One region of the Peptostreptococcus equinus genome, then DNA from elsewhere that is predicted to be linked to it. Evidence: a T-box and tRNA genes for the amino acid it is inferred to sense, from the RefSeq annotation. Region 1 holds a T-box; the other regions hold tRNA genes.
What was found. The T-box of region 1 lies ahead of alaS (alanine--tRNA ligase). A T-box ahead of a tRNA ligase gene usually reads a tRNA of that ligase, here a tRNA-Ala.
Positions count from the first base shown of each region.

Region 1 (10,916 bases):
AATACATTACTAATATAATACCACAATTATAGTCATTTTAAAACTTTTTTATTTAATCTAAAAGTTTTATTGACTTTTCTTCATTTTATTTATATTATATTTTTAGTAATTTCATTAAGTATAATTTAAAATATAGTAGTTTTTTTAAAATTTAATTTAATTATAAATAATATGTTTTAATTAATACTAAATTTTGATAGAAAGGTTTTATTATGAGAGGAAAATCACACCTAATAATAGGAACACTAAGCTCTTTAGAAATATATTTATTGCTTAGTCCAAAAATACAACTCAATACTTCTACTGCTATTTGTTTAGGTTCAGCCATTTTTTTCTCAACATTTCCAGATATAGATGAGGCAAATTCCAACGTCCTAAATAAAATTGTCAACAAAGCTAAAGTAAAAAATTTACACAAAATTATAACATATATTCTATTAATATTAATTTTTTATTTATATTCTAAGACTGATAATTCACTTTATATAGGTATAGGATTTTCTATTTTTATAGTAGGAATTATAAATAAAAAGTTTACAGCCAATTTTTTAAGATCATTTTTGATGTTTATATTTCTTTTTATTTTATCAATTTCTATATATTTAATATCAAAAAATTTACCAATTTCCTTATTGGTACTAGTTTTTTCCTTGCTACCACTATTTAGCCATAGAACTCTTTCGCACTCATTGTTTATAGTTATTTTGCTATTTTTAGCTCTTAAATATGTGGAGATTACTTTTTCTATATATGGATTATCAATTATGGCCACGAGTGCATATATAAGTCATTTGATATGTGATTCTATGACGAAAATGGGAATACCATTATTTTTCCCAATATCAAAAAAAAATTACAATATCAGTAAATTAAGGGTTGGAACATTTTTATGCAATAGTGTAGAAAATATAATTATTTTTATATTAATATTAATTGTATTACTTACTTTAAGTTTTTTAATATAAATGCACAAAAAAACATGTACGATTAATCATACATGTTTTTATTTTTTATTTTTTACCTGCGTCTAAGCAGTCACCACAGATTCCATAGAACTTTAAATCATGATTCTTAATTTTGAAATTGTAAGATTTTTCTATTGTTCTTTCTATATCATCTAGCAAATCTTCTTTTACTTCAATTATTTTACCACACTCTTTACATATCAAGTGATGGTGGTGATGTGTATCTTCTCCTTCGACATTTATTTCATATCTAATACATCCATCATCCAAATTCAATTTAGAAATTCCATTAATATCATCAAGTAGCTGCATAGTTCTATAAACAGTAGCTAAGCCAATTTCTGGACAGTTAACACGAACTTTATCATAAATTTCTTCACTACTTAAATGAGAATTTTCATTTTCGATAAGAACTTCAATAATAGCTCTTCTCTGAGGTGTTATTTTAAAGCCAGTAGCTTTAAGTTTTTCCTTTAATAGTTTCATTGTATTTTCCATACTATACCCTCGCTTTTTTCAATTGATAATAATAATATTATTAATAATATAAATCATAAATCTCAATATGTCAATAGGCTAAGCCGACCTAGAAATTCATTTGATAAAGCTCAGTATAGCAATTAGAACTTTTTGAAGTCTAAATAATTTTGTAATATTAATACTGCAGCTAATTTATCGATAACTTTCTTTCTATTTTTTCTACTGACATCTCCACTTATTAGCATCTTTTCTGCTGAAACAGTTGTTAGTCTTTCATCCCAAAATTCTATTTCTAAACCTGTTTCCTCTTTTATATAATCACAAAGTTTAATTACTTTTTCTGCTTGGGGACCAACACTACCATTCATATTTTTTGGTAAACCTGATACTATCAAATTTACCTGCTTTTCCGAGATTATCTTTTTTAGCTCTTCTATATCTTCTTTTTTACTTTTTCTTTTTATAGTAGTAACACCTTGAGCAGTCATACCCATTAAATCACTTACTGCTACACCAATGGTATTGTTACCTATATCTAATCCCATTATCCTACCTGATAACATTAGTATCCTCCAATTTTAACTTTTTATTCATTAAAATGATTATTATCGGTATTAACAGATAAATTGAATCTGTTGCTGCTGCTATAATACCCGAGTCATTAACCAATAATGTTATTATACATCCAACCATAATTGATAGAAATCCTTTATATATAATTGGATACTCTTTTTTAATAGCAACAAACTCTTTATTTGGTCTAAATATAGTTAAAGCTAAGAAAGCTAAACCAACTAATAATATATTTACCCAAACAGTAGTCTGTGCTAACTGAATATTCATATCAATTTTTCTAGCAAAAACATATATAATTTCCATTGGACCATTATTCATTATTTGCTTCACAAAATTTCCTAGGTGTGAACCCATTCCCAAAGCTATATCTGCTACTGCAAACACCGCTACTAGTGCAAATGTAGAAATACCTATCATCATTGTTTTCTTAAAATCTATCTTGATATTGAATACGAGTAACACAAATACCAAATATGCTATGGTTTCCGAAATTGCACCACCAACATTTGCTCCCATAGCTGGATATGCTGAAGTAAATAGTATAAATATCATGATAGGTATCAACAATAGTTTTGGTATTTTTTTATATTCAAGGAGAATAGCGATACCTAATATAGCACTACCAACAGTTACCCCTTCATATTCATTGCCTATACCATAATACCTTGCACCCATTATCGGATCATAGCTCATTACATTACTTGACATTAAAGGTGTAGATAAAATAGAATCAACCACTATTATACCTATCATAATCAGAGCATAAAATCCAAGTTGTCTCATGTCTTTTCCTTTAAATGCCATAGTCGCAATTACATAGTATACTAGAGATACAAATAAAATCGCCATAGATACTCCAAGTTTTGAACTAGCATTGAATATAGGTGCAGTTTGGAAGGCTAAAGGCATTATTAATCCAAGTTTTATCATTTCCTTTAAGATTATGATTATTGTTTTTTTATGCTTTATTGGCAACTTATGTCTTTGCCATAGTGCCAAAGCACCTAATACCCATGATATGACAATAATAACAACGTATATATTTATAATATCCATTCTCATGGTAGCAATAGATACTATTTTTTCGTAATCTTTTTTCAAAAATTCAAAATGATTATGTTTTGGAACAGATTTAATTACCCTACCGTTCATTTCAGAATTTTTTATGCCCATTCTATTTAGAATATCGGCACCAATGTCAGTGTTAGTAATAAGACCTTTTCTTCTAGTAGTTGATGAAGTTAAAAGTCCTGCAGTTTTTTCAGACATATCAAATCTTATTACACTGCCTAGTCTTTTATTATTTTTAAAATCTACCTTACTTGGAAATGACCCTATTACATATATTGTATCGTTTGATCCCGCCATATTAAATACTTGTTCTAAATATTTATTTACATCGCTGTAGACCATTCGTTTCATGTTAAGTTTTGTCTTTTCATTTAAATTAACTTTATATTCATCATATCTAAATGTGTCTCCCAAGTTTACCATCAAGACATCAGAACTATTATAATATTTTTTTGTTCCTTCCAACAATTTATCATAATCAGTCCTAAAGCCGTAGGGATATCTAGAATCTTCAATATTTAAATCATCCAATACGCCATTTTCAATTCTTCCCTTACTATCCATAAGAGATAGGGCAAAATCTCTATTTTTTACAAATTGCCCCTCTTCGTTTATATAATCACTATTGCCAAGTACCGAAATTTTCTTATTAGCAGATTTTAATGTGTCACCTAAAATTCCTATTTTCGACTTATATTCTCCCTTTGTTTGATTATAAGCATCTATATCATTAATATTTAATAGGTTAATACTTTCAGCTCTTAAACCAGTAGCATGTTTGTACATATTTTTTTCTTTTTGACTTGAATTTGATATTATTAATTGTTTTTCCTGATCTATATTAACTCTACCAGTAGAACCCATGCTAGCATAATTTCTTCTATCATCGTATCCTTTATCACCTCTAATATTCATAAGTGCTATAGAAGCTTTATTCATACGTTTTTTTATAGCGTTAATAGTCCTCATATTATCTAGATTTACTCTATTAATATCTATAATGATTATCTTACCATTATTACTAGCTGTATTATTTTTTGCCTCTTTATCAATTTCACCTTTGGACAAGTTCATTTCTGTTGAATAAGTAAAGTCAGATTTTGACTTTGATTGTGCAAAAATAGAACTTGAAAAAGTCAATACCATGATTAATGATATAAAAATTGATGTAAACTTCTTATACATTCATTCTTACTCCTTGATATCTAAATATTTTGTCATCACTTCTTCTAAGATTTCATCTCTTTCAAATCTCTTTATTAATGACCTTGCGTTTTTATGACTTGTAACATAACTTGAGTCCCCAGATAATAAATATCCTATCAACTGATTTATTGGATTATATCCTTTTTCTTCCATAGCAGAATAAACATGTAATATTGTTTCTGCTACAGTCAATTTATCATCATTTATACCTTCAAATTGTACAGTACTATCCATTTTATTACTCATAAGAAACCTCCTTAAATTAATAAATTAAAATATAAAATATAATAGCATAAAATTAAGCATATTAATTATATGCTATTAATATTGATTTTACCCTAATTAGGCAAAAATCGCAAGTTTTTAGAAAAAAGTTAAGGGCTCATATGAGCCCTTAATATACTTAATTTTATTTACTTATTTTATTTGGGATTCTAATATTTTAGAAGCTTCGTTTAATGCATCATCTAACTTATCAACATCGCTTGCACCTGCTTGAGCCATATTTGGTCTACCTCCGCCCTTTCCACCAGCAATCTTAGCAACTTCTCTTACTATATTACCTGCATGAGCACCCATATCAATAGCTTCTTTACTTGCTGTTACTACTATGTTTATCTTTCCATCTATCACATTTGCCAACACTATTACTGAATTTTCTTTTTTATCTCTTAACTTATCAGCTGTTTCTCTAAGGGTATCCAGATCCATACCTTCGTATTTATTTGTAATTAGATTTAATCCTTTTACTTGTATTGCAGAATCAAGTACTGAATCAGCATTTTGCAATGATAATTGAGTCTTTATATTATGTAGCTCTTTTTCTATAGCCTTCGTATCTTCCAACAATGTATTAATTCTGTTTTCAAGATTAACTTCTCTTGTCTTCAATGCTACTGCTATATTTTCAACTAATTTATCTTTATCTAGTATATACTTATATGTAGCAATACCAGTTATAGCTTCTATTCTACGTACACCTGCAGCTATTCCACCTTCAGATATTATCTTGAATAAACCTACTTGAGAAGTATTAGTAAGATGAGTACCACCACAAAGTTCTATAGATGTATCTCCCATTTTTATTACCCTAACTTGATCTCCATACTTTTCACCAAATAGAGCCATAGCACCCATTTCTTTAGCATCTTTTATTGACATTACACTTGCTGTAATAGGCATAGCTTTGAATACATATGAGTTAACTAAAAATTCTATTTGAGCTAATTCTTCTTTTGTAATAGCTTCAAAATGTGTAAAATCAAATCTTAGCCTGTCAGGATCTACTAAAGAACCCGCTTGATTTACATGTTCACCTAAAACAGTTTTTAGAGCTTTATGTAGTAAGTGAGTAGCTGAATGATTCCTTGCTGCACTCATTCTAAGTTCTTCATTTACATTTGTTTTCACATCTTCCCCAACAGCCAAAGAACCTCTAACAACTATACCTTTATGCTTGATACTACCACCTGCACCCTTAAGGGTATCTGTTACATTAAATAGACCTGTTAATGATTTTATTTGCCCCTTATCACCTACTTGACCTCCGCCATTTGGATAAAATGTAGTATTATCCATTACTATTTCAGCTTCTTTTCCTTCAGCTATTGACATCACTATTTGGCCTTCAGAAATTATAGCCTTTATCTTTGCTCTTTTAGAAAGTTCTTCATAACCATCAAATTCAGACTTTGCATCCTCCAATGATGTTAGAGGATCTTCTTTCCAAGCTTCATCTTCCATATTGCCTCTAGCAGATCGTGCTCTTTCTTTTTGAGCTTCCATTTCTTTTTCAAAACCTTCTTCATCAAGACTTAAATTCTCATCTTCAAGTATTTCTTTAGTCAAATCTAGAGGGAAACCATAAGTGTCATAAAGTTTAAAGGCTTGTTCTCCACTTATTGTCTTATTTCCAGTACCTTCTAATTCTTTTGTATAAGATTTTAAGATTTCAAGCCCTTGTTCTAAAGTTTCAAAGAATTTTTCTTCTTCTATACCTATAACTTTCTTAATATAGGATTCTTTTTCTTTTAGTTCAGGGTAAGCATCTCCACTAGTTGTTAATACCACATCTACTAAAGAATTTAAGAATTCACCTTTTATACCAAGTAATTTTCCATGTCTAGCAGCTCTTCTTAGAAGCCTTCTAAGAACATATCCTCTACCTTCATTTGAAGGTAATATACCATCCGCAACCATAAAACTTACTGATCTAATATGGTCTGTGATTATTCTAATTGACTTATCATCTTTTGAGTTTTGTCCATAAGTTTTACCCGCTATTGAGCTTATCTTTTCTAGTATTGAATGTATAGTATCAACTTCAAATATAGTGTCAACATCCTGCATAATACATGCAATACGTTCAAGACCCATTCCAGTATCTATATTTTTATTTTCAAGATCTCCATAGGATCCATCTTCTTTTTTATCAAATTGAGTAAATACTAGATTCCAAAATTCTAAGAATCTATCACAATCACAACCTGGCTTGCAATCTTCACATCCGCAACCATACTTTTCGCCTTTATCAAAGTATATTTCTGAACAGGGTCCACAAGGTCCAAGTCCAATTTCCCAGAAATTATCATCTTTTCCTAATCTTACTATTTTATTTTCATCAAAACCTATATGATTTTTCCATAAATCGAATGCTTCGTCATCAGTTTCATATACAGTAACCCACAATTTATCTTCAGGTATTTTTAACCATTCAGTTATAAATTCCCACGCCCAACTTATAGCTTCTTTTTTAAAATAATCTCCAAATGAAAAATTTCCCATCATTTCAAAAAAAGTAGCATGTCTTGCTGTAACGCCTACATTTTCTATATCACCTGTTCTAATACATTTTTGAACAGTTGACATTCTATTTTTAGGAGGTGTTTCAACCCCTGAAAAATAATTTTTTAAAGGTGCCATACCTGAATTTATCAATAAAAGTGACTTATCATTACTTGGCACAAGTGAGTGCGACTTTGCAATATAATGTTCCTTTGACTTGAAAAATTCAGTGAAATTGCTTCTAATTTCATTTAAACCCATTTTTTCCATATATAATTCCTCCATTTTTGTAATAAAAAAACTCGCTCCTGTAAAAATACAGGGGCGAGCAAAATATTCGCGGTACCACCCTGATTATATGATTTATATCACATATCTCATTTGTCTTTAACGCAGATTCACGTCTAAGCCTACTATTTATTTCAGCAAAGCTGTTCCAGGACTGCTTCATATACTGTATTGGAGATATTCACACCATCAATCTCTCTCTTTACAACCTTGGCATATTACTATTTCCCTTCATAACATTTATATAATTATTAAATATAATACAATTTTACATTAATAATAAAAATAATACAAGTTAATTTTACCATATTTTAGACTCTACTAAGCTTAATATAGTGAAATATTTAGAATTACTCTATTATTCCACCTCCTACAAGTATATCTCCATCATAAAATACTATACTCTGTCCCTTTGTAATAGCTCTTTGCGGTTCGTCAAATACTACATTTATTTTATCATCTCCAAGATTTGTAATCGTAACTCTTGCTGGTTTTGCAGAATATCTAATTTTTGCATCATAAACTATTTTATCTTTTACTTCATCTATTGAAAAAGGTATAAAATTTACATTAGAAGCTTCTAATTCATTTTTGAATAAATCCTCATTATCTCCAAGCACTATTGTATTATCTTTGCCATTTATGTCTATTACATACTTTGGCTTTCCAAAAGTAACCCCTAAGCCCTTTCTTTGACCGATGGTATAAGAAATTATTCCCTTGTGCTCGCCTAAGTCATTACCTTCACTATCAACAAAATGTCCTTTATCAGATTTTATATTGGTTTTCTCTCTTAGAAATCTTTCATAATCTTGATCTGGTATAAAACAAATATCCTGACTATCTGGCTTATTATGAACTTCCAGGCCTATTTCTTTGGCAATCTCCCTAATTCTAGGCTTATCATAGTGCCCTATTGGAAATAAAGTTCTGGCTAATTTATCCTGTGTCAAATTATATAATACATAAGTTTGATCCTTGTGATCATTATCTGCTCTATGAATTTCATATCTACCTGTTTCTTCATTTTTTAGACATAGAGCATAGTGGCCAGTTGATATGTATTTACAATTTAATTCATCTGCTTTTTTAAACAAGTCTCCAAATTTAATATTTTTATTGCAGAATACACATGGATTTGGAGTCCTCCCCATTTCATACTCTCTAACAAAATTTTTTATTACCTTGTTCTTAAATTCATTTTGCAAATCAACTACATGAAATTCTATTCCTAAACTATCACAGACTTTCTTTGCATCATTAATATGCTTATTGTCACCCGAATCCCAAAGTTTCATATGTACACCAACTACATCATAACCTTGCTTTTTTAACAGATACGCAGCTACTGAACTATCTACTCCACCACTCATACCTAATAACACTCTATTATTTTCTATTTTCATTTTTACCTTCACTTTCTTTTAAAACAACCATTATATTTCCTATTAAAACAAAAAAGAGCTCTTCGCTCTCCCCTGTAATGATAATATATATTTAATTGAGAACTATTTTACCTTATTCATTAATTTACTTATGTCATCTTCCCTATATTCAAAATTTGACTCGTAATCGTCTACCATATCCTGTAATGATATGGACATTGTAACTTCTTCTATTGCATTTTTTATTCTTGCCCATACATATTTCGTAGAACAAACATTAGAATTTTCACATAAATCTTCATCTAGCAAACATTCGGTAAAGGCCATATTACCTTCTAATACTTTCAATATGTCAGCTACAGTAATTTTAGATGCTTCTTTTGCTAAAAGATAGCCACCTTGTGCACCTCTAATACTTTTTACAAGCTTGGCTTTTTTCAACATGGAAAAAATCTGTTCTAGATACTGATCTGAAATATTCTGTTGTTTTGCTATGTGTTTTAATGAAACTGGCTTATTTTCTGAGCTAATAGCCAATTCAAACATAGCTTTCAGACCATATTTACCTTTTGTCGATAGTTTCATTTAATCACCTCACTATAAAAAGTTAATTCCTAGTAAAATACTATGATTTAACCCTTAAAAATATAATATTATATCCTAGTAAAAAAGTCAATATTATTTTTTATAGGCACCAATTTTTTTAAAATATTCTTTAACTTGCCTTTCAAATTTGTTGTCCTGTGGTTCATAGTATATTTTATTTTTCATATTTTCAGGCAGATAAGTCTGTTTTATATAATGATTTTCATAGTTATGTGGATATAGATATCCTAAACCATGTGAAAGTTTTTTAGCACCTGAATAGTGTGAGTCTTTTAATATATCTGGAATATCATCAGCCATGTCATTATCTATGTCACTAAGCGCTGACCCTATAGCCATATAAGATGAATTAGATTTTGGGGAAGTCGCAAGTAATATAGCAGCTTGTGCTAAAGGTATTCTAGCTTCAGGAAAACCAACTTGCATAGCAGAATCAACACATGCCTTTACCACTACAATAGCATTTGGGTACGCCATTCCAATATCTTCGCTAGCTATAATCAATAACCTCCTACAAATGGAAATCAAATCTCCTCCTTTTATTAGCATAGCCAAATAATATACAGCTGCATCAGGATCAGAACCTCTAATAGATTTCTGAAGTGCACTGAGTAAATTATAATGTACATCTCCGTCTGTATCAAAATTATATGCAGTCGATATATTTAAATTTAATATTAGTTCATCATCAATTATTAATCTTCCATCTTCATCTAGGTTTGAAGAATTTATAGCAAGCTCTAGCGTATTTATAGCTGATCTCATATCCCCTCCTGAAGAAAATGAAATCTTATCAAGTGCATTTTCCTTACATACAACTTTTGAAAGAGATTCTATATTATATTTCCTTATTATATTTTCTAGACCTGATTTAATATCATCTTTACTAAGTAGTTTAAATTCCATTACAATAGAACGACTTAGTATGGCCTTGTATATATAATGATATGGATTTTCTGTGGTACTTGCTATTAAAGTTATTTCTCCAGTTTCAATAAACTCAAGTATAGATTGCTGCTGCTTTTTATTAAAAGACTGAATTTCATCTATATACAGTAATATACCATTTTCATTTCCTAATTTTCCTATTTGCTTTATCACTTTTTTAATTTCTTCTGTAGATGAATTAGACGCATTTATTTTAAAAAAAGTCTTATTAGATTCCTTTGATAGAATTTCTGCAACTGTTGTTTTTCCTAAACCTGGAGGTCCAAAAAAAATAAGATTAGGTAAAAAATTTTTATTTATCATATTAGATAATACTTTATTTTGGCCAATCAAGTGTCTCTGTCCCACTATATCATCAATTGTTTTTGGTCTGTATTTATCAGCTAATGGCATATCTGCTCCTCTCAAAAAATAAGGACTGCATAGCAGTCCTTAAAATTACTCAATTATTATTGTTTATCTAGCTCTTCTAACAATTTGTCGTTTAATATCTTGATATGAGTACCTTTCATACCTAGGGATCTAGATTCTATTACACCTGCACTTTCAAATTTTCTTAGTGCATTTACAATTACAGAACGAGTAATTCCAACCTTATCCGCTATTT
Region 1 covers NZ_CP114052.1:1,075,479-1,086,394, forward strand. The annotation lists gene O0R46_RS10215 (metal-dependent hydrolase) at 213-965, shown strand; gene O0R46_RS05390 (Fur family transcriptional regulator) at 1,011-1,463, opposite strand; gene ruvX (Holliday junction resolvase RuvX) at 1,586-2,008, opposite strand; gene O0R46_RS05400 (hypothetical protein) at 1,995-4,277, opposite strand; gene O0R46_RS05405 (IreB family regulatory phosphoprotein) at 4,284-4,544, opposite strand; gene alaS (alanine--tRNA ligase) at 4,716-7,352, opposite strand; T-box leader at 7,400-7,614, opposite strand; gene mnmA (tRNA 2-thiouridine(34) synthase MnmA) at 7,721-8,776, opposite strand; gene O0R46_RS05420 (RrF2 family transcriptional regulator) at 8,879-9,340, opposite strand; gene O0R46_RS05425 (replication-associated recombination protein A) at 9,434-10,702, opposite strand; gene codY (GTP-sensing pleiotropic transcriptional regulator CodY) at 10,759-10,916, opposite strand, start outside.

Region 2 (10,916 bases), 970 kb from region 1:
CCAACTAGAGGAGTAGATGTAGGAGCTAAGAGAGAAATATATACTTTAATAAATGAATTAGCATCAAAAGGTGTAGCTGTAATAGTTATATCTAGTGATCTTCCAGAAATAATGGGAATTAGTGATAGGATAATGGTTGTACATGAAGGTACTATAACTGGAGAGCTGACTAGACAAGAAGCTGATCAGGAAAAAATAATGACTTATGCTACAGGAGGTAAATAAGATGACAAAGGCAAAGAGTAATAAAAATAGAGATTTAAGCATATTAGGTCCTTTAGCGGCACTTGTAATAATGATGGTATTGGTTACTATATTAAATCCAAGTTTTATAAGACCTAGTAACTTAATGAACTTGCTTAGACAGGTTTCAATTAATGCATTAATAGCATTTGGTATGGCATTTGTAATATTAACAGGTGGAATAGATTTGAGCGTTGGTTCAATTTTGGCACTAACATCGGCAATTTTTGCAGGATTATTGGGAACGGGTGTTCCACCTTTTCTAGCAGTAATAATAGCATTGGCTTGTGGTGCTGTATTTGGTATGTTAAATGGTTTACTCATTACAAAAGGCAAAATGGCTCCATTTATAGCAACGTTAGCAACAATGACAATATTTAGAGGATTAACTCTTGTATATACAGGAGGTAATCCGATGACAAACTTTAGTGATGCTTTTTCATATAAGTTTATAGGGCGTGGATATGTGTTAGGTATTCCTTGGCCAGTAATTTTAATGATAATTGCATTTGTAATAGCTTTTATAATATTAAATAAGACTCCGTTCGGTAGAAAAACTTATGCAATTGGTGGAAATGAAAAAGCTTCAATAATATCAGGTATAAAAACTAATATAGTAAAGATAAAGGTCTATGCTATATCAGGTTTCTTAGCAGCTTCTGCTGGTTTAATATTAACATCAAGACTCAATTCAGCTCAGCCTACTGCGGGTACAGCTTATGAAATGGATGCAATAGCAGCCGTTGTACTTGGTGGAATTAGTATGTCTGGTGGTAAGGGTAGCATAGCTGGTGTATTGGTAGGTGCACTTATACTAGGAACTTTAAACAATGGTCTAAATATGTTGGGAGTATCAAGTTTTTATCAGCAAATAGTAAAAGGTATAGTAATATTAATTGCCGTATTAATAGATAGAAAGAGAAATAAGTAATTTTTTATAGGAGGCATATAAAATGAAAAAAAGAATATCTTTATTTTTAGCAGCTGCGCTTGTGTCTATGACAGCTCTAACAGGATGTGAAAGTAATAGATTTGTTTACTTAGAAGGAGAAAAACCTGGGGATAATACAACTAGTGTAGAGAAAAAAGATCCAAAAGATTTAAAAATAGGTTTATCACTATCAACTTTAAACAATCCATTCTTCGTTTCAGTAAAGGATGGGGCTGAAAAATTAGCTAAAGAAAAAGGATCAAAGATTATTATTTCTGATGCAAGAGATGATGCGGCTACACAGGCAAATAATATGTCAGACTTGATTCAGCAAGATGTAGATGTGATATTGGTAAATCCAGTGGACTCAAAAGCTATAGCTACTTCAGTACAGGCTGCAAACGAAGCTGGAATACCAGTAATAGCGCTTGATAGAAATTCTGAGGGTGGAAAATTACTTACACTTGTCGCATCTGATAATGTTAAGGGCGGAGAAATGGCTGCTCAATTTATGATAGATAAAGTTGGCAAGGGCTCTAATGTAGCTCAACTAGAAGGTATAGCGGGTGCATCTGCTACAAATGAAAGAGGTAAGGGATTTTTAAATCTTGCAAAAAAAGATCTTAAATTAGTGAAATCTCAAACAGCTGATTTTGATAGAGCAAAAGGTCTTACAGTTATGGAAAATATACTTCAATCTAACCCAGATATAAAGGGTGTATTTTGTCAGAATGATGAAATGGCATTGGGTGCTATAGAAGCTATATCAAATGCTGGTAAGTTAAAAGACATAACTATAGTAGGCTTTGATGGAACTGAAGGTGGAATGAAGGCTGTTCAAGAAGGAAAATTAAATGCTACAGTAGCACAGCAGCCAGATCAAATAGGGAAATTGGGTGTTCAGGCAGCCTTTGATTACTTCGCAGGCAAGAAGATACCAGAAAAAATAGCCTCTCCTCTAGTTTTAGAGCAAAAAAAGTAATTTATACAAAATATATAACTATATAAAAATTTATAAATAAAAAGCAGACGATTTGACATAACTCATCAAATTTGCCTGCTTTTTATTTATATATTACTTTATTTTATTTTCTGCATATTTTTCAGCAATTCTAACTATCAACTTAGATGCTGCTTCTAGTGCTTCTATTGCTATAAATTCATTTCTACCATGGAAGTATACTCCACCGGCGAATAAGTTAGGGCAAGGTAATCCCATAAAGGATAATTTAGATCCATCTGTACCACCTCTAATAGGTATTACATTAGGTTCTATACCTATATCTTTCATAGCATCAACCGCTATATCAACCATAAACATGTTTTGCTCTACGACCTCTCTCATGTTATAGTATTGATCTTTTATTTCAACACTTACTCTACCATTATATTTTTTAGAAACTTCTTCTATACTCTTTTGGAAGAATAATTTTCTTTCTTCAAATTTTTCTCTGTTGTGATCTCTGATTATATATTTTAATACAGTTTGTTCTGTATTACCATTTATGTCAGTAAGATGATAGAATCCTTCATAGCCTTCAGTTGATTCTGGTCTTTCAGCTATTGGAAGGGCAGACATTACATCAGCTGCTATATATTGAGAATTTATCATTTTATCTTTGGCGGATCCTGGATGAACATTTCTACCCTGAATAGTTACAGTTCCTGCTGCGGCATTGAAAGTTTCATATTCTAATTCACCCATTTCACCGCCATCCATTGTATAAGCATATTTAGCACCAAATTTCTTTACGTCAAATAAATCAGCACCTCTACCTATTTCTTCATCAGGAGTGAATCCTACCATTATGTCACCATGCTTTATTTCAGGATGTTTAGCTAGATACTCTACAGCTGTTATTATCTCAGCTATACCAGCTTTGTCATCAGCACCTAATAAAGTATTTCCATCTGTAACAATTAGTGATTGACCTTTAAATCTAGCTAGTTCAGGATAATCTTTTATTTTAGTTACTATATCTTTCTCAGCATTTAGCACTATATCTTCACCATTATAATTTTCTATTATTCTAGGTTTAACATTAGCACCAGTCATGTCTGGTGCTGTGTCCATATGTGAAATAAAACCTATAGCACCAATTCCCTCTACATTTGCAGGCAACTTAGCCATTAAATAGCAGTTGTCATCTAAACTAATATCTTCCAAGCCAATTTCTTCTAGTTCTTTTACTAATATTTTAGCTAGGTCAAACTGTTTCTGTGTAGATGGAGTTAGATCAGAGTTAGGATCTGAACAAGTATCTATTGAAACATAGTTTAAAAATCTTGATAGTACTTTTTCTCTCATAGTATCCTCCAAAATATATTTTAGTATTTAATTATATAGTAGCAATTGACAGAAACGATGTCAATAATCAATAGTAATAGGCAAAGTCATTTCACAAAAATCAAATTTTAAGGTATAATATCAGTATTGGGCGCCTATAGCTCAATTGGATAGAGCTGCAGACTTCGGATCTGTGAGTTGTGGGTTCGAGTCCTACTAGGCGCACTATATATTATTAGAGGTGGAATATGTTTGTAGTATTTAGGGATGAATTGGTCGATAGTGATGAAATAAGAAAAACAATAGAACAGGATACTTTATTTAAGGTTGAGACAGATTTAACAAAGGCCAGTAAAAGGGAAGATGTAATGGCTTTTAAGCTGTCTATAGAAACTAAAAAAATAGATGACAAAAAGAGGTTAAACTGGGAAGATGATGAATCAGTTGATTATTTCTTTGAAAAAGCAGAGTCATTAACAAGTGATTTTTTAACTATGTTTCCAAGATATACTGTGCAAGCTTCAAGAGCATATAAATGGGATGAGCTAGATGACACAGTAAAACTAGTGGTGGTAATTGCAAATATAGATATTAAATTAAAAAAACTGAAATTAGATATACTACCTAGAATGCTAAAACAAGTAGATTAGTTAGAGAATCAACGTTGATAATGAATAGATATATAATTCATAAAAAACCCATATTTTTAGGAAAAGAACAATTAAAAATCAAATAAAAAAAGAGTATAAAAAGGTTGAAATTAAATGAGAAATCATATTCATTTTCAATCTTTTTTTTATTTGATTCCTATCTAATGTCTATCTAACTTATAAAATACTTTTACCTAATGTTTATCTATTTTTTATCTAATTATAAGGTGATTTTTATCTAATGTTTGTCTTTTAGTGTGACACTTGCAATTTAAGCTTCAATAGTTACAAATAAAGGACATTAGAAAATGTTTTTCTGAAATAAAGAAAAAAATATTTTTATTTTTTAATCACATTTTATTTAATATTTTTAAAATAAAACAATAAAAATGTTATAAAATAAACAAAAAAGTTATGAAAATTTAATATAATAAAAATAAGGAGTATATGCAATTTAAGTTTCAAATACTTAACATTCAAAGGTGTTGACCTTTTATTTAAAGGTGTTATACTATAATTACAAAGATAAATAAAAACAAATTCAAAGGAGGTGTTTAAAATGACAAGACAATTCAATGAAATGACTAAAGAAAAAGAAGAAAGAATGAAGAATAACTTACTTTATAGAATAGTAATGAGTTTTGACTAAATATAAGGGGCATATTGTTATTCAGGTAAAAAAGTAAAGGTTCAAAAAGCAGAAGATCGAAGCTAAAAATGAACAATCAAAGTAAAGGTAAAAATTTGCAGGTATTTAAGTAAAGCAGGAGGAATAATTATGAATAAGGATTTTAACCAATTAGAAAAAGAAAGAGAAGAAAGAATAAAAAATAACTTGTTATATAGGATGATAATGCTATTTGATTAATAAATAGAAAGGAATTGATTTAAATGACTAAGGAATTAGTGATAGATGAAAAAAACATGAAGAATATAGAAGATTCAAGAGAATTCAACGCATATAACAGAGAAAGAGAAGAACGTCTAAAAGAGAATCTCTTAAATAGGATGGTGATGTTGTTTGATTAATCCCGCCAGTAAAATACAAAAATTTGATAGCGAGAAAATAAATATAGATGAAATAATATAAAAGGCTTATACAGACAGATTGTCTATGAGTCTTTTTTATTGTATTAAATAATAGAGTAAGGATTCAAATTTTATTAAAAAATTTATGGGATATTTTAGTTAATCAAGGATGTCTTTAAATAACGAAATATATTTTGTAGGCATAAATTCAGTAATCATGTAATCAGCAATTCCTTCTTTTAAGAAAGGATCATCTTTAATGGCTTCCTTTACGTCAACAAGGCTATCGAAATTGCATAATATTATACCGCCAGTCCTTGGATTTTTTCTACCAGAACAAATGAAGTTACCGCTATTGTAGTATTTTTCCAGATAAGTATTGTGCTCAGATAAATATTTTTCTACTATGTCGATAGATTTTTTATAAGTTAAATTTAATATAAACATATTAATTCCTTTCTTTAATACAAATAATTATTTCTAAAAGAATTAAAATAATTGAATCCCTTACAATATATATATAATTATATTATATAAATTATATCATGTCTATGTTTAAGATATTTTCAACAAGTCAATTTGCTATTTGTTTGTGATAGAATAAATAAGTTAATAGATAATTATATACTTGTGAATACGTGATGATATAAAAATGTATTTCTAATAATAGTTGTAATAAAGTAGATATTTACGATAGCTTGTGGTAGAATAGAGATAGTTCTGAACATGTCTTTGTAGCTCAGCAGGATAGAGCGTTCGCCTCCTAAGCGAAAGGTCGCTGGTTCGATTCCAGTCAGGGACACTAATCCCAGTATTTAATACTGGGATTTATATTTTAAGAATACTATGGAGGAGTTTATATGAAGAAGATTAGTATAGAAGTAGATGGTATGCAGTGCTCTATGTGTGAAAAACATGTAAATGAAGCAATAAAAGAAAAATTTTTTGTAAAAGATGTAAAGTCATCAAATACAGAAAAACTCACTACAATTATAACAGATAAAGATCTTCCAGTTGAAAAGCTTAAGAATACTATAGAAGAAGCTGGTTATTCAGTAGGATCTATAAAAGAGGAAATATATGAAAAAAAGGGTATTTTAGGTTTTTTGAAAAAAATTTAAAAAAAAATTTAAAAAAGTATTGACCAGAATTTTAATTGGTGGTATAGTATTACTTGTCCTTGAGAGAGAACAAATAAATAAAAATATCTCAAGGAAAAATAAAAACAAAAATAAATAAAAAAGTGTTGACTTTTAGATTTATTCTTGATATAATATAAAAGTCGTCACGAACGACTGAAAATGAACTTTGAAAATTGAACAGCAGGTTAATTCAATAAGCTTTAAATAGCAAATTGATTAATCGTTTAAACTTGATAAGACAATAGTTTTTCAAGATTTAAACCACAAACAAACCAAGCCAGATATTTTAGAGATAACAATAGTCTGAGCACAGAACAAATTTTTTATGAGAGTTTGATCCTGGCTCAGGATGAACGCTGGCGGCGTGCCTAACACATGCAAGTCGAGCGCGACTTATTGATGCTTGCATCTTTAAGTTGAGCGGCGGACGGGTGAGTAACGCGTGGGTAACCTGCCCTATACACATGGATAACATACTGAAAAGTTTACTAATACATGATAATGTACATTTATGGCATCGTAGATGTATCAAAGTGTTAGCGGTATAGGATGGACCCGCGTCTGATTAGCTAGTTGGTGAGATAACAGCCCACCAAGGCAACGATCAGTAGCCGACCTGAGAGGGTGATCGGCCACATTGGAACTGAGACACGGTCCAAACTCCTACGGGAGGCAGCAGTGGGGAATATTGCACAATGGGCGAAAGCCTGATGCAGCAACGCCGCGTGAACGATGAAGGTCTTCGGATCGTAAAGTTCTGTTGCAGGGGAAGATAATGACGGTACCCTGTGAGGAAGCCCCGGCTAACTACGTGCCAGCAGCCGCGGTAATACGTAGGGGGCTAGCGTTATCCGGATTTACTGGGCGTAAAGGGTGCGTAGGTGGTCTTTCAAGTCAGTGGTTAAAGCCTACGGCTCAACCGTAGTCAGCCTCTGAAACTGGAAGACTTGAGTGCAGGAGAGGAAAGTGGAATTCCCAGTGTAGCGGTGAAATGCGTAGATATTGGGAGGAACACCAGTAGCGAAGGCGGCTTTCTGGACTGCAACTGACACTGAGGCACGAAAGCGTGGGTAGCAAACAGGATTAGATACCCTGGTAGTCCACGCCGTAAACGATGAGTACTAGGTGTCGGGGGTTACCCCCCTCGGTGCCGCAGCTAACGCATTAAGTACTCCGCCTGGGGAGTACGCACGCAAGTGTGAAACTCAAAGGAATTGACGGGGACCCGCACAAGTAGCGGAGCATGTGGTTTAATTCGAAGCAACGCGAAGAACCTTACCTAAGCTTGACATCCTTTAGACCGGTGTTTAATCACACCTTCCCTTCGGGGCTAAAGTGACAGGTGGTGCATGGTTGTCGTCAGCTCGTGTCGTGAGATGTTGGGTTAAGTCCCGCAACGAGCGCAACCCTTGTCTTTAGTTGCCAGCATTTAGTTGGGCACTCTAGAGAGACTGCCAGGGATAACCTGGAGGAAGGTGGGGATGACGTCAAATCATCATGCCCCTTATGCTTAGGGCTACACACGTGCTACAATGGGTGGTACAGAGGGTTGCCAAACCGTGAGGTGGAGCTAATCCCTTAAAGCCATTCTCAGTTCGGATTGTAGGCTGAAACTCGCCTACATGAAGCTGGAGTTACTAGTAATCGCAGATCAGAATGCTGCGGTGAATGCGTTCCCGGGTCTTGTACACACCGCCCGTCACACCATGGGAGTCGGAAACACCCGAAGCCGATTATCCAACCGTAAGGAGGAAATCGTCGAAGGTGGAGTCGATAACTGGGGTGAAGTCGTAACAAGGTAGCCGTATCGGAAGGTGCGGCTGGATCACCTCCTTTCTAAGGAGAATTACCTGCTGTTCAATTTTGAAGGTTCATTTTGAATCTTTAAAATTTAAAAAAATGTTATGGGGGTGTAGCTCAGTTGGGAGAGCACTTGCCTTGCAAGCAAGGGGTCAGGAGTTCGACTCTCCTCATCTCCACCATTTGTACCTTGAAAACTGAATATATTGTGATATACAATGACATCTAATAAAATGATAGTAATCTATCCAAGAGAAAACTTGTAAAAACACCAATTATTCTTAACAAGACGTAAGTCTTAAATTTAGAAAAATCTCAATAATAACTGGTCAAGTTATTAAGGGTGTAGGGCGGATGCCTTGGCACTAGGAGCCGATGAAAGACGTGATAAGCTGCGATAAGCTTTGGGGAGTGGCACATACACTTTGATCCAAAGATTTCTGAATGAGGAAACTCACTTGAAGTAATGTTCAAGTATCCCTAGATGAATACATAGTCTATGGAGGGGAACTCAGGGAACTGAAACATCTAAGTACCTGAAGGAAGAGAAAGAAATTCGATTCCGTAAGTAGCGGCGAGCGAACGCGGAAGAGCCCAAACCAAGTTAGTTTACTAATTTGGGGTTGCGGACATGTCACAAAGGAGAGGTATTGTGAGTAGAACAGTTCTGGAAAGTTCGACCACAGAGGGTAATAGTCCCGTAAACAAAGCAAGAAGACTCCGACATGATCCAGAGTACCACGAGACACGTGAAACCTTGTGGGAAGCAGGTGGGACCATCCACCAAGGCTAAATACTACCTAGTGACCGATAGTGAATAGTACCGTGAGGGAAAGGTGAAAAGAACCCCGGGAGGGGAGTGAAATAGAACCTGAAACCCTACACTTACAATCTGTGGGAGCGCATTATTCGCGTGACCGCGTACTTTTTGTAGAACGGGCCAACGAGTTACGTTATGTGGCAAGGTTAAGCACTTCAGGTGTGTAGCCGTAGCGAAAGCGAGTCTTAACTGGGCGAATTAGTTACATGACGTAGACCCGAAACCGGGCGACCTACCCATGAGCAGGATGAAACGAAAGTAAAATTTCGCGGAGGTCCGAACCCACGTACGTTGAAAAGTGCGGGGATGACTTGTGGGTAGCGGTGAAATTCCAATCGAGCTCGGAGATAGCTGGTTCTCCTCGAAATAGCTTTAGGGCTAGCCTTGAATGTAGAGATGTGGAGGTAGAGCACTGAATGTCCTAGGGGGTATTGCACTTACCGAAGACTATCAAACTCCGAATGCCATAATCTTTTATTCAGGAGTCAGACTGTGGGTGATAAGGTTCATAGTCGAAAGGGAAAGAGCCCAGACCGTCAGCTAAGGTCCCAAAATGTATGTTAAGTGGTAAAGGATGTGGGATTGCATAGACAACCAGGATGTTGGCTTAGAAGCAGCCATTCATTTAAAGAGTGCGTAATAGCTCACTGGTCGAGTGATCCTGCGCCGAAGATTTCCGGGGCTAAAACATACTACCGAAGCTACGGCATCAAATATGATGGGTAGAGGAGCTTCCCATGCAGGATGAAGCAGTACCGTAAGGAGCTGTGGACAGTATGGGAGAGAGAATGTTGGCATGAGTAGCGAGATGAGGGTGAGAATCCCTCAGGCCGTAAACCCAAGGTTTCCAGGGGAAGGTTCGTCCTCCCTGGGTTAGTCGGGACCTAAGCTCAGGCCGAAAGGCGTAGGCGATGGATAACAGGTTGATATTCCTGTACTACCGATAATCGTTTGAGAGATGGGATGACACAGTAGGATAAGCTGAGCACACTGTTGGTTATGTGTGTCTAAGTATTGAGGCAGATCAAATAGGCAAATCCGTTTGATTAATGCTAGGATACGAATGGGAGCGAAACTAAGTAGCGAAGCAGCTGATTTCACACTGTCGAGAAAAGTCTCTATCGAGATTAAAGGTACCCGTACCGCAAACCGACACAGGTGGGTGAGGAGAGTATCCTAAGGCCAGCGAGAGAACTGTTGTTAAGGAACTCGGCAAAATGACCCCGTAACTTAGGGATAAGGGGTGCCCCAGAAATGGGGCCGCAGAGAATTGGCCCAAGCGACTGTTTACCAAAAACATAGGTTTCTGCTAAGTCGCAAGACGATGTATAGGAGCTGACGCCTGCCCGGTGCTGGAAGGTTAAGGGGATCTGTTAGAGCAATCGAAGCAGTGATCTTAAGCCCCAGTAAACGGCGGCCGTAACTATAACGGTCCTAAGGTAGCGAAATTCCTTGTCGGGTAAGTTCCGACCCGCACGAAAGGCGTAACGATTTGGGCACTGTCTCAACAACAGACTCGGTGAAATTGTAATCCCGGTGAAGATGCCGGGTACCTGCGACAGGACGGAAAGACCCCATGGAGCTTTACTGTAGCTTGACATTGGGTTTCGATACTACATGTACAGGATAGGTGGGAGACTATGAAATCAGGGCGTCAGTTTTGATGGAGTCAGCCTTGGGATACCACCCTTGTAGTATTGGGACTCTAACCATAGGCCATGAATCTGGTCTTGGGACACTGTCTGGTGGGCAGTTTGACTGGGGCGGTCGCCTCCCAAAAGGTAACGGAGGCGCTCAAAGGTTCCCTCAGTACGGTCGGAAATCGTACGAAGAGTGTAAAGGCAAAAGGGAGCTTGATTGCAAGACATACAGGTCGAGCAAGGTAGAAATACGGACTTAGTGATCCGGTGGTTCTGAATGGAAGGGCCATCGCTCAACGGATAAAAGCTACCCTGGGGATAACAGGCTTATCTCCCCCAAGAGTCCACATCGACGGGGAGGTTTGGCACCTCGA
Region 2 covers NZ_CP114052.1:47,728-58,643, forward strand. The annotation lists gene O0R46_RS00400 (sugar ABC transporter ATP-binding protein) at 1-225, shown strand, start outside; gene O0R46_RS00405 (ABC transporter permease) at 227-1,174, shown strand; gene O0R46_RS00410 (D-ribose ABC transporter substrate-binding protein) at 1,197-2,156, shown strand; gene pepT (peptidase T) at 2,250-3,482, opposite strand; tRNA gene O0R46_RS00420 (tRNA-Arg) at 3,613-3,686, shown strand; gene O0R46_RS00425 (hypothetical protein) at 3,710-4,111, shown strand; gene O0R46_RS00430 (hypothetical protein) at 5,003-5,140, shown strand; gene O0R46_RS00435 (YciI family protein) at 5,300-5,587, opposite strand; tRNA gene O0R46_RS00440 (tRNA-Arg) at 5,869-5,942, shown strand; gene O0R46_RS00445 (heavy-metal-associated domain-containing protein) at 6,001-6,261, shown strand; rRNA gene O0R46_RS00450 (16S ribosomal RNA) at 6,604-8,118, shown strand; tRNA gene O0R46_RS00455 (tRNA-Ala) at 8,189-8,264, shown strand; rRNA gene O0R46_RS00460 (23S ribosomal RNA) at 8,410-10,916, shown strand, end outside.
Region 2: it has a tRNA-Ala gene. The T-box ahead of alaS (alanine--tRNA ligase) is inferred to sense a tRNA for this amino acid. The anticodon was not compared.

Region 3 (10,916 bases), 950 kb from region 1:
TGGAAACCTTGGGTTTACGGCCTGAGGGATTCTCACCCTCATCTCGCTACTCATGCCAACATTCTCTCTCCCATACTGTCCACAGCTCCTTACGGTACTGCTTCATCCTGCATGGGAAGCTCCTCTACCCATCATATTTGATGCCGTAGCTTCGGTAGTATGTTTTAGCCCCGGAAATCTTCGGCGCAGGATCACTCGACCAGTGAGCTATTACGCACTCTTTAAATGAATGGCTGCTTCTAAGCCAACATCCTGGTTGTCTATGCAATCCCACATCCTTTACCACTTAACATACATTTTGGGACCTTAGCTGACGGTCTGGGCTCTTTCCCTTTCGACTATGAACCTTATCACCCACAGTCTGACTCCTGAATAAAAGATTATGGCATTCGGAGTTTGATAGTCTTCGGTAAGTGCAATACCCCCTAGGACATTCAGTGCTCTACCTCCACATCTCTACATTCAAGGCTAGCCCTAAAGCTATTTCGAGGAGAACCAGCTATCTCCGAGCTCGATTGGAATTTCACCGCTACCCACAAGTCATCCCCGCACTTTTCAACGTACGTGGGTTCGGACCTCCGCGAAATTTTACTTTCGTTTCATCCTGCTCATGGGTAGGTCGCCCGGTTTCGGGTCTACGTCATGTAACTAATTCGCCCAGTTAAGACTCGCTTTCGCTACGGCTACACACCTGAAGTGCTTAACCTTGCCACATAACGTAACTCGTTGGCCCGTTCTACAAAAAGTACGCGGTCACGCGAATAATGCGCTCCCACAGATTGTAAGTGTAGGGTTTCAGGTTCTATTTCACTCCCCTCCCGGGGTTCTTTTCACCTTTCCCTCACGGTACTATTCACTATCGGTCACTAGGTAGTATTTAGCCTTGGTGGATGGTCCCACCTGCTTCCCACAAGGTTTCACGTGTCTCGTGGTACTCTGGATCATGTCGGAGTCTTCTTGCTTTGTTTACGGGACTATTACCCTCTGTGGTCGAACTTTCCAGAACTGTTCTACTCACAATACCTCTCCTTTGTGACATGTCCGCAACCCCAAATTAGTAAACTAACTTGGTTTGGGCTCTTCCGCGTTCGCTCGCCGCTACTTACGGAATCGAATTTCTTTCTCTTCCTTCAGGTACTTAGATGTTTCAGTTCCCTGAGTTCCCCTCCATAGACTATGTATTCATCTAGGGATACTTGAACATTACTTCAAGTGAGTTTCCTCATTCAGAAATCTTTGGATCAAAGTGTATGTGCCACTCCCCAAAGCTTATCGCAGCTTATCACGTCTTTCATCGGCTCCTAGTGCCAAGGCATCCGCCCTACACCCTTAATAACTTGACCAGTTATTATTGAGATTTTTCTAAATTTAAGACTTACGTCTTGTTAAGAATAATTGGTGTTTTTACAAGTTTTCTCTTGGATAGATTACTATCATTTTATTAGATGTCATTGTATATCACAATATATTCAGTTTTCAAGGTACAATACTCGTTTATCTTTTTGTATTCTTTAAGATACTCCTTATAAAATACTCAGTCACATACTAATTGTATGTTCCATCCTATTTTTTAAGTGCGTCTCTTAAATTATGTCAAAAATATTTCACGAGCTTTATGATACTTATTGAAAGTATTTTTATTTGAAGTTTTCATGTTAAATGAACCTTCAAAATTGAACAGCAGGTAATTCTCCTTAGAAAGGAGGTGATCCAGCCGCACCTTCCGATACGGCTACCTTGTTACGACTTCACCCCAGTTATCGACTCCACCTTCGACGATTTCCTCCTTACGGTTGGATAATCGGCTTCGGGTGTTTCCGACTCCCATGGTGTGACGGGCGGTGTGTACAAGACCCGGGAACGCATTCACCGCAGCATTCTGATCTGCGATTACTAGTAACTCCAGCTTCATGTAGGCGAGTTTCAGCCTACAATCCGAACTGAGAATGGCTTTAAGGGATTAGCTCCACCTCACGGTTTGGCAACCCTCTGTACCACCCATTGTAGCACGTGTGTAGCCCTAAGCATAAGGGGCATGATGATTTGACGTCATCCCCACCTTCCTCCAGGTTATCCCTGGCAGTCTCTCTAGAGTGCCCAACTAAATGCTGGCAACTAAAGACAAGGGTTGCGCTCGTTGCGGGACTTAACCCAACATCTCACGACACGAGCTGACGACAACCATGCACCACCTGTCACTTTAGCCCCGAAGGGAAGGTGTGATTAAACACCGGTCTAAAGGATGTCAAGCTTAGGTAAGGTTCTTCGCGTTGCTTCGAATTAAACCACATGCTCCGCTACTTGTGCGGGTCCCCGTCAATTCCTTTGAGTTTCACACTTGCGTGCGTACTCCCCAGGCGGAGTACTTAATGCGTTAGCTGCGGCACCGAGGGGGGTAACCCCCGACACCTAGTACTCATCGTTTACGGCGTGGACTACCAGGGTATCTAATCCTGTTTGCTACCCACGCTTTCGTGCCTCAGTGTCAGTTGCAGTCCAGAAAGCCGCCTTCGCTACTGGTGTTCCTCCCAATATCTACGCATTTCACCGCTACACTGGGAATTCCACTTTCCTCTCCTGCACTCAAGTCTTCCAGTTTCAGAGGCTGACTACGGTTGAGCCGTAGGCTTTAACCACTGACTTGAAAGACCACCTACGCACCCTTTACGCCCAGTAAATCCGGATAACGCTAGCCCCCTACGTATTACCGCGGCTGCTGGCACGTAGTTAGCCGGGGCTTCCTCACAGGGTACCGTCATTATCTTCCCCTGCAACAGAACTTTACGATCCGAAGACCTTCATCGTTCACGCGGCGTTGCTGCATCAGGCTTTCGCCCATTGTGCAATATTCCCCACTGCTGCCTCCCGTAGGAGTTTGGACCGTGTCTCAGTTCCAATGTGGCCGATCACCCTCTCAGGTCGGCTACTGATCGTTGCCTTGGTGGGCTGTTATCTCACCAACTAGCTAATCAGACGCGGGTCCATCCTATACCGCTAACACTTTGATACATCTACGATGCCATAAATGTACATTATCATGTATTAGTAAACTTTTCAGTATGTTATCCATGTGTATAGGGCAGGTTACCCACGCGTTACTCACCCGTCCGCCGCTCAACTTAAAGATGCAAGCATCAATAAGTCGCGCTCGACTTGCATGTGTTAGGCACGCCGCCAGCGTTCATCCTGAGCCAGGATCAAACTCTCATAAAAAATTTGTTCTGTGCTCAGACTATTGTTATCTCTAAAATATCTGGCTTGGTTTGTTTGTGGTTTAAATCTTGAAAAACTATTGTCTTATCAAGTTTAAACGATTAATCAATTTGCTATTTAAAGCTTATTGAATTAACCTGCTGTTCAATTTTCAAAGTTCATTCCATTACTATGGTGCCTAGAGGCGGAATCGAACCACCGACACGGGGATTTTCAGTCCCCTGCTCTACCGACTGAGCTATCTAGGCATATAAATTGGTGGGCCTAGCTGGACTCGAACCAGCGACCTCACGCTTATCAGGCGTGCGCTCTAACCACCTGAGCTATAGGCCCATCTATAAATCTTCACATTAAATGGCAGGGGTAGAGGGACTCGAACCCCCGGCGCACGGTTTTGGAGACCGACGCTCTACCAACTGAGCTACACCCCTATGGTATCATATAAAATGGTGGACCATCAGGGACTCGAACCCCGGACCTACCGGTTATGAGCCGGGCGCTCTAACCAACTGAGCTAATGGTCCACATGCTGGTATCACTTTTGTAAAGTTCTTAATAATCTATATTTATATAATGCCGAAGACCGGAATCGAACCGGTACGAAAGTATAAGTTTCGCAGGATTTTAAGTCCTGTGCGTCTGCCAGTTCCGCCACTTCGGCACTTATACGTGGCTACGTCCTATTCTCCCAGGCAGCTTCCCACCAAGTACCTTCAGCGCTAAAGAGCTTAACTTCTGTGTTCGGTATGGGAACAGGTGTATCCTCTTTGCTGTAATAACCACATATTTAATTGAAAGTTTGTACCTTCAAAACTGAATATATTATGTATTATGTCATCTTTTTTGGTCAAGTCCTCGATCTATTAGTATCAGTAAGCTACATACATTGCTGCACTTACACCTCTGACCTATCAACCAGGTAGTCTTCCTGGGATCTTAACCTTGCGGTGGGAAATCTTATCTTGAAGTTGGCTTCGCGCTTAGATGCTTTCAGCGCTTATCCTTTCCATACATAGCTACCCAGCTATGCCCTTGGCAGAACAACTGGTACACCAGAGGTATGTCCATCCCGGTCCTCTCGTACTAAGGACAGATCTTCTCAAATTTCCTACGCCTGCGACGGATAGGGACCGAACTGTCTCACGACGTTCTGAACCCAGCTCGCGTACCACTTTAATGGGCGAACAGCCCAACCCTTGGGACCAACTACAGCCCCAGGATGTGATGAGCCGACATCGAGGTGCCAAACCTCCCCGTCGATGTGGACTCTTGGGGGAGATAAGCCTGTTATCCCCAGGGTAGCTTTTATCCGTTGAGCGATGGCCCTTCCATTCAGAACCACCGGATCACTAAGTCCGTATTTCTACCTTGCTCGACCTGTATGTCTTGCAATCAAGCTCCCTTTTGCCTTTACACTCTTCGTACGATTTCCGACCGTACTGAGGGAACCTTTGAGCGCCTCCGTTACCTTTTGGGAGGCGACCGCCCCAGTCAAACTGCCCACCAGACAGTGTCCCAAGACCAGATTCATGGCCTATGGTTAGAGTCCCAATACTACAAGGGTGGTATCCCAAGGCTGACTCCATCAAAACTGACGCCCTGATTTCATAGTCTCCCACCTATCCTGTACATGTAGTATCGAAACCCAATGTCAAGCTACAGTAAAGCTCCATGGGGTCTTTCCGTCCTGTCGCAGGTACCCGGCATCTTCACCGGGATTACAATTTCACCGAGTCTGTTGTTGAGACAGTGCCCAAATCGTTACGCCTTTCGTGCGGGTCGGAACTTACCCGACAAGGAATTTCGCTACCTTAGGACCGTTATAGTTACGGCCGCCGTTTACTGGGGCTTAAGATCACTGCTTCGATTGCTCTAACAGATCCCCTTAACCTTCCAGCACCGGGCAGGCGTCAGCTCCTATACATCGTCTTGCGACTTAGCAGAAACCTATGTTTTTGGTAAACAGTCGCTTGGGCCAATTCTCTGCGGCCCCATTTCTGGGGCACCCCTTATCCCTAAGTTACGGGGTCATTTTGCCGAGTTCCTTAACAACAGTTCTCTCGCTGGCCTTAGGATACTCTCCTCACCCACCTGTGTCGGTTTGCGGTACGGGTACCTTTAATCTCGATAGAGACTTTTCTCGACAGTGTGAAATCAGCTGCTTCGCTACTTAGTTTCGCTCCCATTCGTATCCTAGCATTAATCAAACGGATTTGCCTATTTGATCTGCCTCAATACTTAGACACACATAACCAACAGTGTGCTCAGCTTATCCTACTGTGTCATCCCATCTCTCAAACGATTATCGGTAGTACAGGAATATCAACCTGTTATCCATCGCCTACGCCTTTCGGCCTGAGCTTAGGTCCCGACTAACCCAGGGAGGACGAACCTTCCCCTGGAAACCTTGGGTTTACGGCCTGAGGGATTCTCACCCTCATCTCGCTACTCATGCCAACATTCTCTCTCCCATACTGTCCACAGCTCCTTACGGTACTGCTTCATCCTGCATGGGAAGCTCCTCTACCCATCATATTTGATGCCGTAGCTTCGGTAGTATGTTTTAGCCCCGGAAATCTTCGGCGCAGGATCACTCGACCAGTGAGCTATTACGCACTCTTTAAATGAATGGCTGCTTCTAAGCCAACATCCTGGTTGTCTATGCAATCCCACATCCTTTACCACTTAACATACATTTTGGGACCTTAGCTGACGGTCTGGGCTCTTTCCCTTTCGACTATGAACCTTATCACCCACAGTCTGACTCCTGAATAAAAGATTATGGCATTCGGAGTTTGATAGTCTTCGGTAAGTGCAATACCCCCTAGGACATTCAGTGCTCTACCTCCACATCTCTACATTCAAGGCTAGCCCTAAAGCTATTTCGAGGAGAACCAGCTATCTCCGAGCTCGATTGGAATTTCACCGCTACCCACAAGTCATCCCCGCACTTTTCAACGTACGTGGGTTCGGACCTCCGCGAAATTTTACTTTCGTTTCATCCTGCTCATGGGTAGGTCGCCCGGTTTCGGGTCTACGTCATGTAACTAATTCGCCCAGTTAAGACTCGCTTTCGCTACGGCTACACACCTGAAGTGCTTAACCTTGCCACATAACGTAACTCGTTGGCCCGTTCTACAAAAAGTACGCGGTCACGCGAATAATGCGCTCCCACAGATTGTAAGTGTAGGGTTTCAGGTTCTATTTCACTCCCCTCCCGGGGTTCTTTTCACCTTTCCCTCACGGTACTATTCACTATCGGTCACTAGGTAGTATTTAGCCTTGGTGGATGGTCCCACCTGCTTCCCACAAGGTTTCACGTGTCTCGTGGTACTCTGGATCATGTCGGAGTCTTCTTGCTTTGTTTACGGGACTATTACCCTCTGTGGTCGAACTTTCCAGAACTGTTCTACTCACAATACCTCTCCTTTGTGACATGTCCGCAACCCCAAATTAGTAAACTAACTTGGTTTGGGCTCTTCCGCGTTCGCTCGCCGCTACTTACGGAATCGAATTTCTTTCTCTTCCTTCAGGTACTTAGATGTTTCAGTTCCCTGAGTTCCCCTCCATAGACTATGTATTCATCTAGGGATACTTGAACATTACTTCAAGTGAGTTTCCTCATTCAGAAATCTTTGGATCAAAGTGTATGTGCCACTCCCCAAAGCTTATCGCAGCTTATCACGTCTTTCATCGGCTCCTAGTGCCAAGGCATCCGCCCTACACCCTTAATAACTTGACCAGTTATTATTGAGATTTTTCTAAATTTAAGACTTACGTCTTGTTAAGAATAATTGGTGTTTTTACAAGTTTTCTCTTGGATAGATTACTATCATTTTATTAGATGTCATTGTATATCACAATATATTCAGTTTTCAAGGTACAAATGGTGGAGATGAGGAGAGTCGAACTCCTGACCCCTTGCTTGCAAGGCAAGTGCTCTCCCAACTGAGCTACACCCCCATAACATTTTTTTAAATTTTAAAGATTCAAAATGAACCTTCAAAATTGAACAGCAGGTAATTCTCCTTAGAAAGGAGGTGATCCAGCCGCACCTTCCGATACGGCTACCTTGTTACGACTTCACCCCAGTTATCGACTCCACCTTCGACGATTTCCTCCTTACGGTTGGATAATCGGCTTCGGGTGTTTCCGACTCCCATGGTGTGACGGGCGGTGTGTACAAGACCCGGGAACGCATTCACCGCAGCATTCTGATCTGCGATTACTAGTAACTCCAGCTTCATGTAGGCGAGTTTCAGCCTACAATCCGAACTGAGAATGGCTTTAAGGGATTAGCTCCACCTCACGGTTTGGCAACCCTCTGTACCACCCATTGTAGCACGTGTGTAGCCCTAAGCATAAGGGGCATGATGATTTGACGTCATCCCCACCTTCCTCCAGGTTATCCCTGGCAGTCTCTCTAGAGTGCCCAACTAAATGCTGGCAACTAAAGACAAGGGTTGCGCTCGTTGCGGGACTTAACCCAACATCTCACGACACGAGCTGACGACAACCATGCACCACCTGTCACTTTAGCCCCGAAGGGAAGGTGTGATTAAACACCGGTCTAAAGGATGTCAAGCTTAGGTAAGGTTCTTCGCGTTGCTTCGAATTAAACCACATGCTCCGCTACTTGTGCGGGTCCCCGTCAATTCCTTTGAGTTTCACACTTGCGTGCGTACTCCCCAGGCGGAGTACTTAATGCGTTAGCTGCGGCACCGAGGGGGGTAACCCCCGACACCTAGTACTCATCGTTTACGGCGTGGACTACCAGGGTATCTAATCCTGTTTGCTACCCACGCTTTCGTGCCTCAGTGTCAGTTGCAGTCCAGAAAGCCGCCTTCGCTACTGGTGTTCCTCCCAATATCTACGCATTTCACCGCTACACTGGGAATTCCACTTTCCTCTCCTGCACTCAAGTCTTCCAGTTTCAGAGGCTGACTACGGTTGAGCCGTAGGCTTTAACCACTGACTTGAAAGACCACCTACGCACCCTTTACGCCCAGTAAATCCGGATAACGCTAGCCCCCTACGTATTACCGCGGCTGCTGGCACGTAGTTAGCCGGGGCTTCCTCACAGGGTACCGTCATTATCTTCCCCTGCAACAGAACTTTACGATCCGAAGACCTTCATCGTTCACGCGGCGTTGCTGCATCAGGCTTTCGCCCATTGTGCAATATTCCCCACTGCTGCCTCCCGTAGGAGTTTGGACCGTGTCTCAGTTCCAATGTGGCCGATCACCCTCTCAGGTCGGCTACTGATCGTTGCCTTGGTGGGCTGTTATCTCACCAACTAGCTAATCAGACGCGGGTCCATCCTATACCGCTAACACTTTGATACATCTACGATGCCATAAATGTACATTATCATGTATTAGTAAACTTTTCAGTATGTTATCCATGTGTATAGGGCAGGTTACCCACGCGTTACTCACCCGTCCGCCGCTCAACTTAAAGATGCAAGCATCAATAAGTCGCGCTCGACTTGCATGTGTTAGGCACGCCGCCAGCGTTCATCCTGAGCCAGGATCAAACTCTCATAAAAAATTTGTTCTGTGCTCAGACTATTGTTATCTCTAAAATATCTGGCTTGGTTTGTTTGTGGTTTAAATCTTGAAAAACTATTGTCTTATCAAGTTTAAACGATTAATCAATTTGCTATTTAAAGCTTATTGAATTAACCTGCTGTTCAATTTTCAAAGTTCATTTATGCTGTATTAACAGCTTTTATATTATAGCAAAGATATTTAAATTTGTCAATTTTTTTAGCAAATTTATTTTATCTTTTTTCTTTAAGTCCTTTTTTTATTTTCTTTCATTTCTTAAGGACAAGTAATACTATACCACCATAATAATCCAAAGTCAATATTATTTTTATTTTTTTTAAACTTTTTTATTTATTGTACACATTTTTATAAATTACGTTTTTTTTGTTCGGATTTTTATTTTTTTTGTAGTTTTTTTATAGTTTTTAGATTTTAAAATTCGTCTTTTGTGGTAAAATTATATACAACAGTATAATAATATAAATATATAAACTTACTTAGATATACATTAATTCATTTAGATATATATTAATTCATTTAGTATTTAGTATTTAGTATTTTTATATAATTAAGGAGGAAATATGCTATCAAATCGTTTAAAAAATATAACACCTTCCGTTACGGTAGGTATTAGTTCAAAGGTAAAAGAACTTAAAGCTCAAGGTAATAATATAATTAATTTAAGCATAGGAGAGCCTGACTTTAATGTTCCAGAAAAAGCAAAAGAATATGGTAAAAAATCATTAGATGATAATAAAACAAAATATGATTTAGTCTCTGGTATAACCGAATTAAGAGAAGAAATTTGCAAAAAGTTATCTAAAGAAAATAATATAGAATACACTCCTGACCAAATTGTTCTATCTAGTGGTGCTAAAAATTCTATTACTAATATTTTACTTGCCATTACAGACCCTGGCGATGAAGTTCTACTTCCATTACCTTATTGGGTAAGTTATTCTGAAATGGTAAAAGTTACAAATGCCATTCCTAGAGAAATAAAAACTAAAAAAGAACATGATTTCAAACTAACAAAGGAGGATCTTCTAGCTTCTATAAATGAAAATTCCAAATTGCTAATTCTTACAAACCCTTCTAACCCAACAGGAGCTGTATATACAAAAGATGAACTAGTAGAAATAGCTAAGGTTTGCATAGAAAATAATATTTATATTATGGCTGATGAAATTTACGAAAAAATTCATTTTGATAATAGCTTTATTTCCGTAGCATCTCTTAGCCCCGAGATAAAAGATATCACTATTACTGTTAACGGATTTGCTAAGTGTGCAGCTATGACTGGTATTAGACTTGGCTATACGGCTTCTAACACTGAAATAGCAAAAGCTATGTCTTCTATACAAAGCCATGTTGTTTCTCATCCATCACTTACTGCTCAATATATTGGATTGGGGGTTCTTAAGGAATGCCAAGATGACATGGATAATATGGTAGAAACATATAAAAGAAGATATGAAATAATAACTAATAGATTAGATAAAATTAAAGGAATTTCCTATGTAAAACCATTAGGAGCATTTTATATTTTTGTTGATTTATCTAACGTTAAGAAAAACTACAACTATGATGAAAGTTTCTCTATAAAATTCTGTGAAGACTTTTTGAATGAAAAAAGAGTCGCTCTTGTACCTGGCAAAGCCTTTGGAATAGATGAATATGTAAGAATATCTTACGCTTGCCATGAAGATGAATTTTTAGATGGGGTTAATAAATTAGAAGATTTTATTAACCCTTACATACAACAATAACTAACTATAACATTTTATAATTCAAATTATATAATAAATATAAAAAAAGAATCTCTTATTCAGAGATTCTTTTTTATTTTTTTAATACTATATATCTAGCACAATTCAAAACTATTCTATAAATTAAAATTTAAAAACTTAAAATCTAATATCTTTACTGTTATTGAAAATTCTACTATTTAATTTTCAATAAAGTCTTCTTTAAATTCTTTTTAACACTATTTGATATAGATTTATATCCACCAATTATTGTAACTTTATTTGGCTTTATATTTTTTATATGCTTGTTGATTCCGTCCAAGCCTTCAGTTTCATTTACCAACAGTAGATTGGCATTTTTCTTAATAGTATAAGGAGATACTGACAATGCATCTTCATAGTTAAC
Region 3 covers NZ_CP114052.1:123,013-133,928, reverse strand. The annotation lists rRNA gene O0R46_RS00785 (23S ribosomal RNA) at 1-1,343, opposite strand, end outside; rRNA gene O0R46_RS00780 (16S ribosomal RNA) at 1,699-3,213, opposite strand; tRNA gene O0R46_RS00775 (tRNA-Phe) at 3,386-3,461, opposite strand; tRNA gene O0R46_RS00770 (tRNA-Ile) at 3,470-3,546, opposite strand; tRNA gene O0R46_RS00765 (tRNA-Trp) at 3,569-3,644, opposite strand; tRNA gene O0R46_RS00760 (tRNA-Ile) at 3,661-3,737, opposite strand; tRNA gene O0R46_RS00755 (tRNA-Leu) at 3,788-3,874, opposite strand; rRNA gene rrf (5S ribosomal RNA) at 3,881-3,997, opposite strand; rRNA gene O0R46_RS00745 (23S ribosomal RNA) at 4,057-6,955, opposite strand; tRNA gene O0R46_RS00740 (tRNA-Ala) at 7,101-7,176, opposite strand; rRNA gene O0R46_RS00735 (16S ribosomal RNA) at 7,247-8,761, opposite strand; gene O0R46_RS00730 (pyridoxal phosphate-dependent aminotransferase) at 9,344-10,531, shown strand; gene O0R46_RS00725 (cell wall-binding repeat-containing protein) at 10,707-10,898, opposite strand.
Region 3: it has a tRNA-Ala gene. The T-box ahead of alaS (alanine--tRNA ligase) is inferred to sense a tRNA for this amino acid. The anticodon was not compared.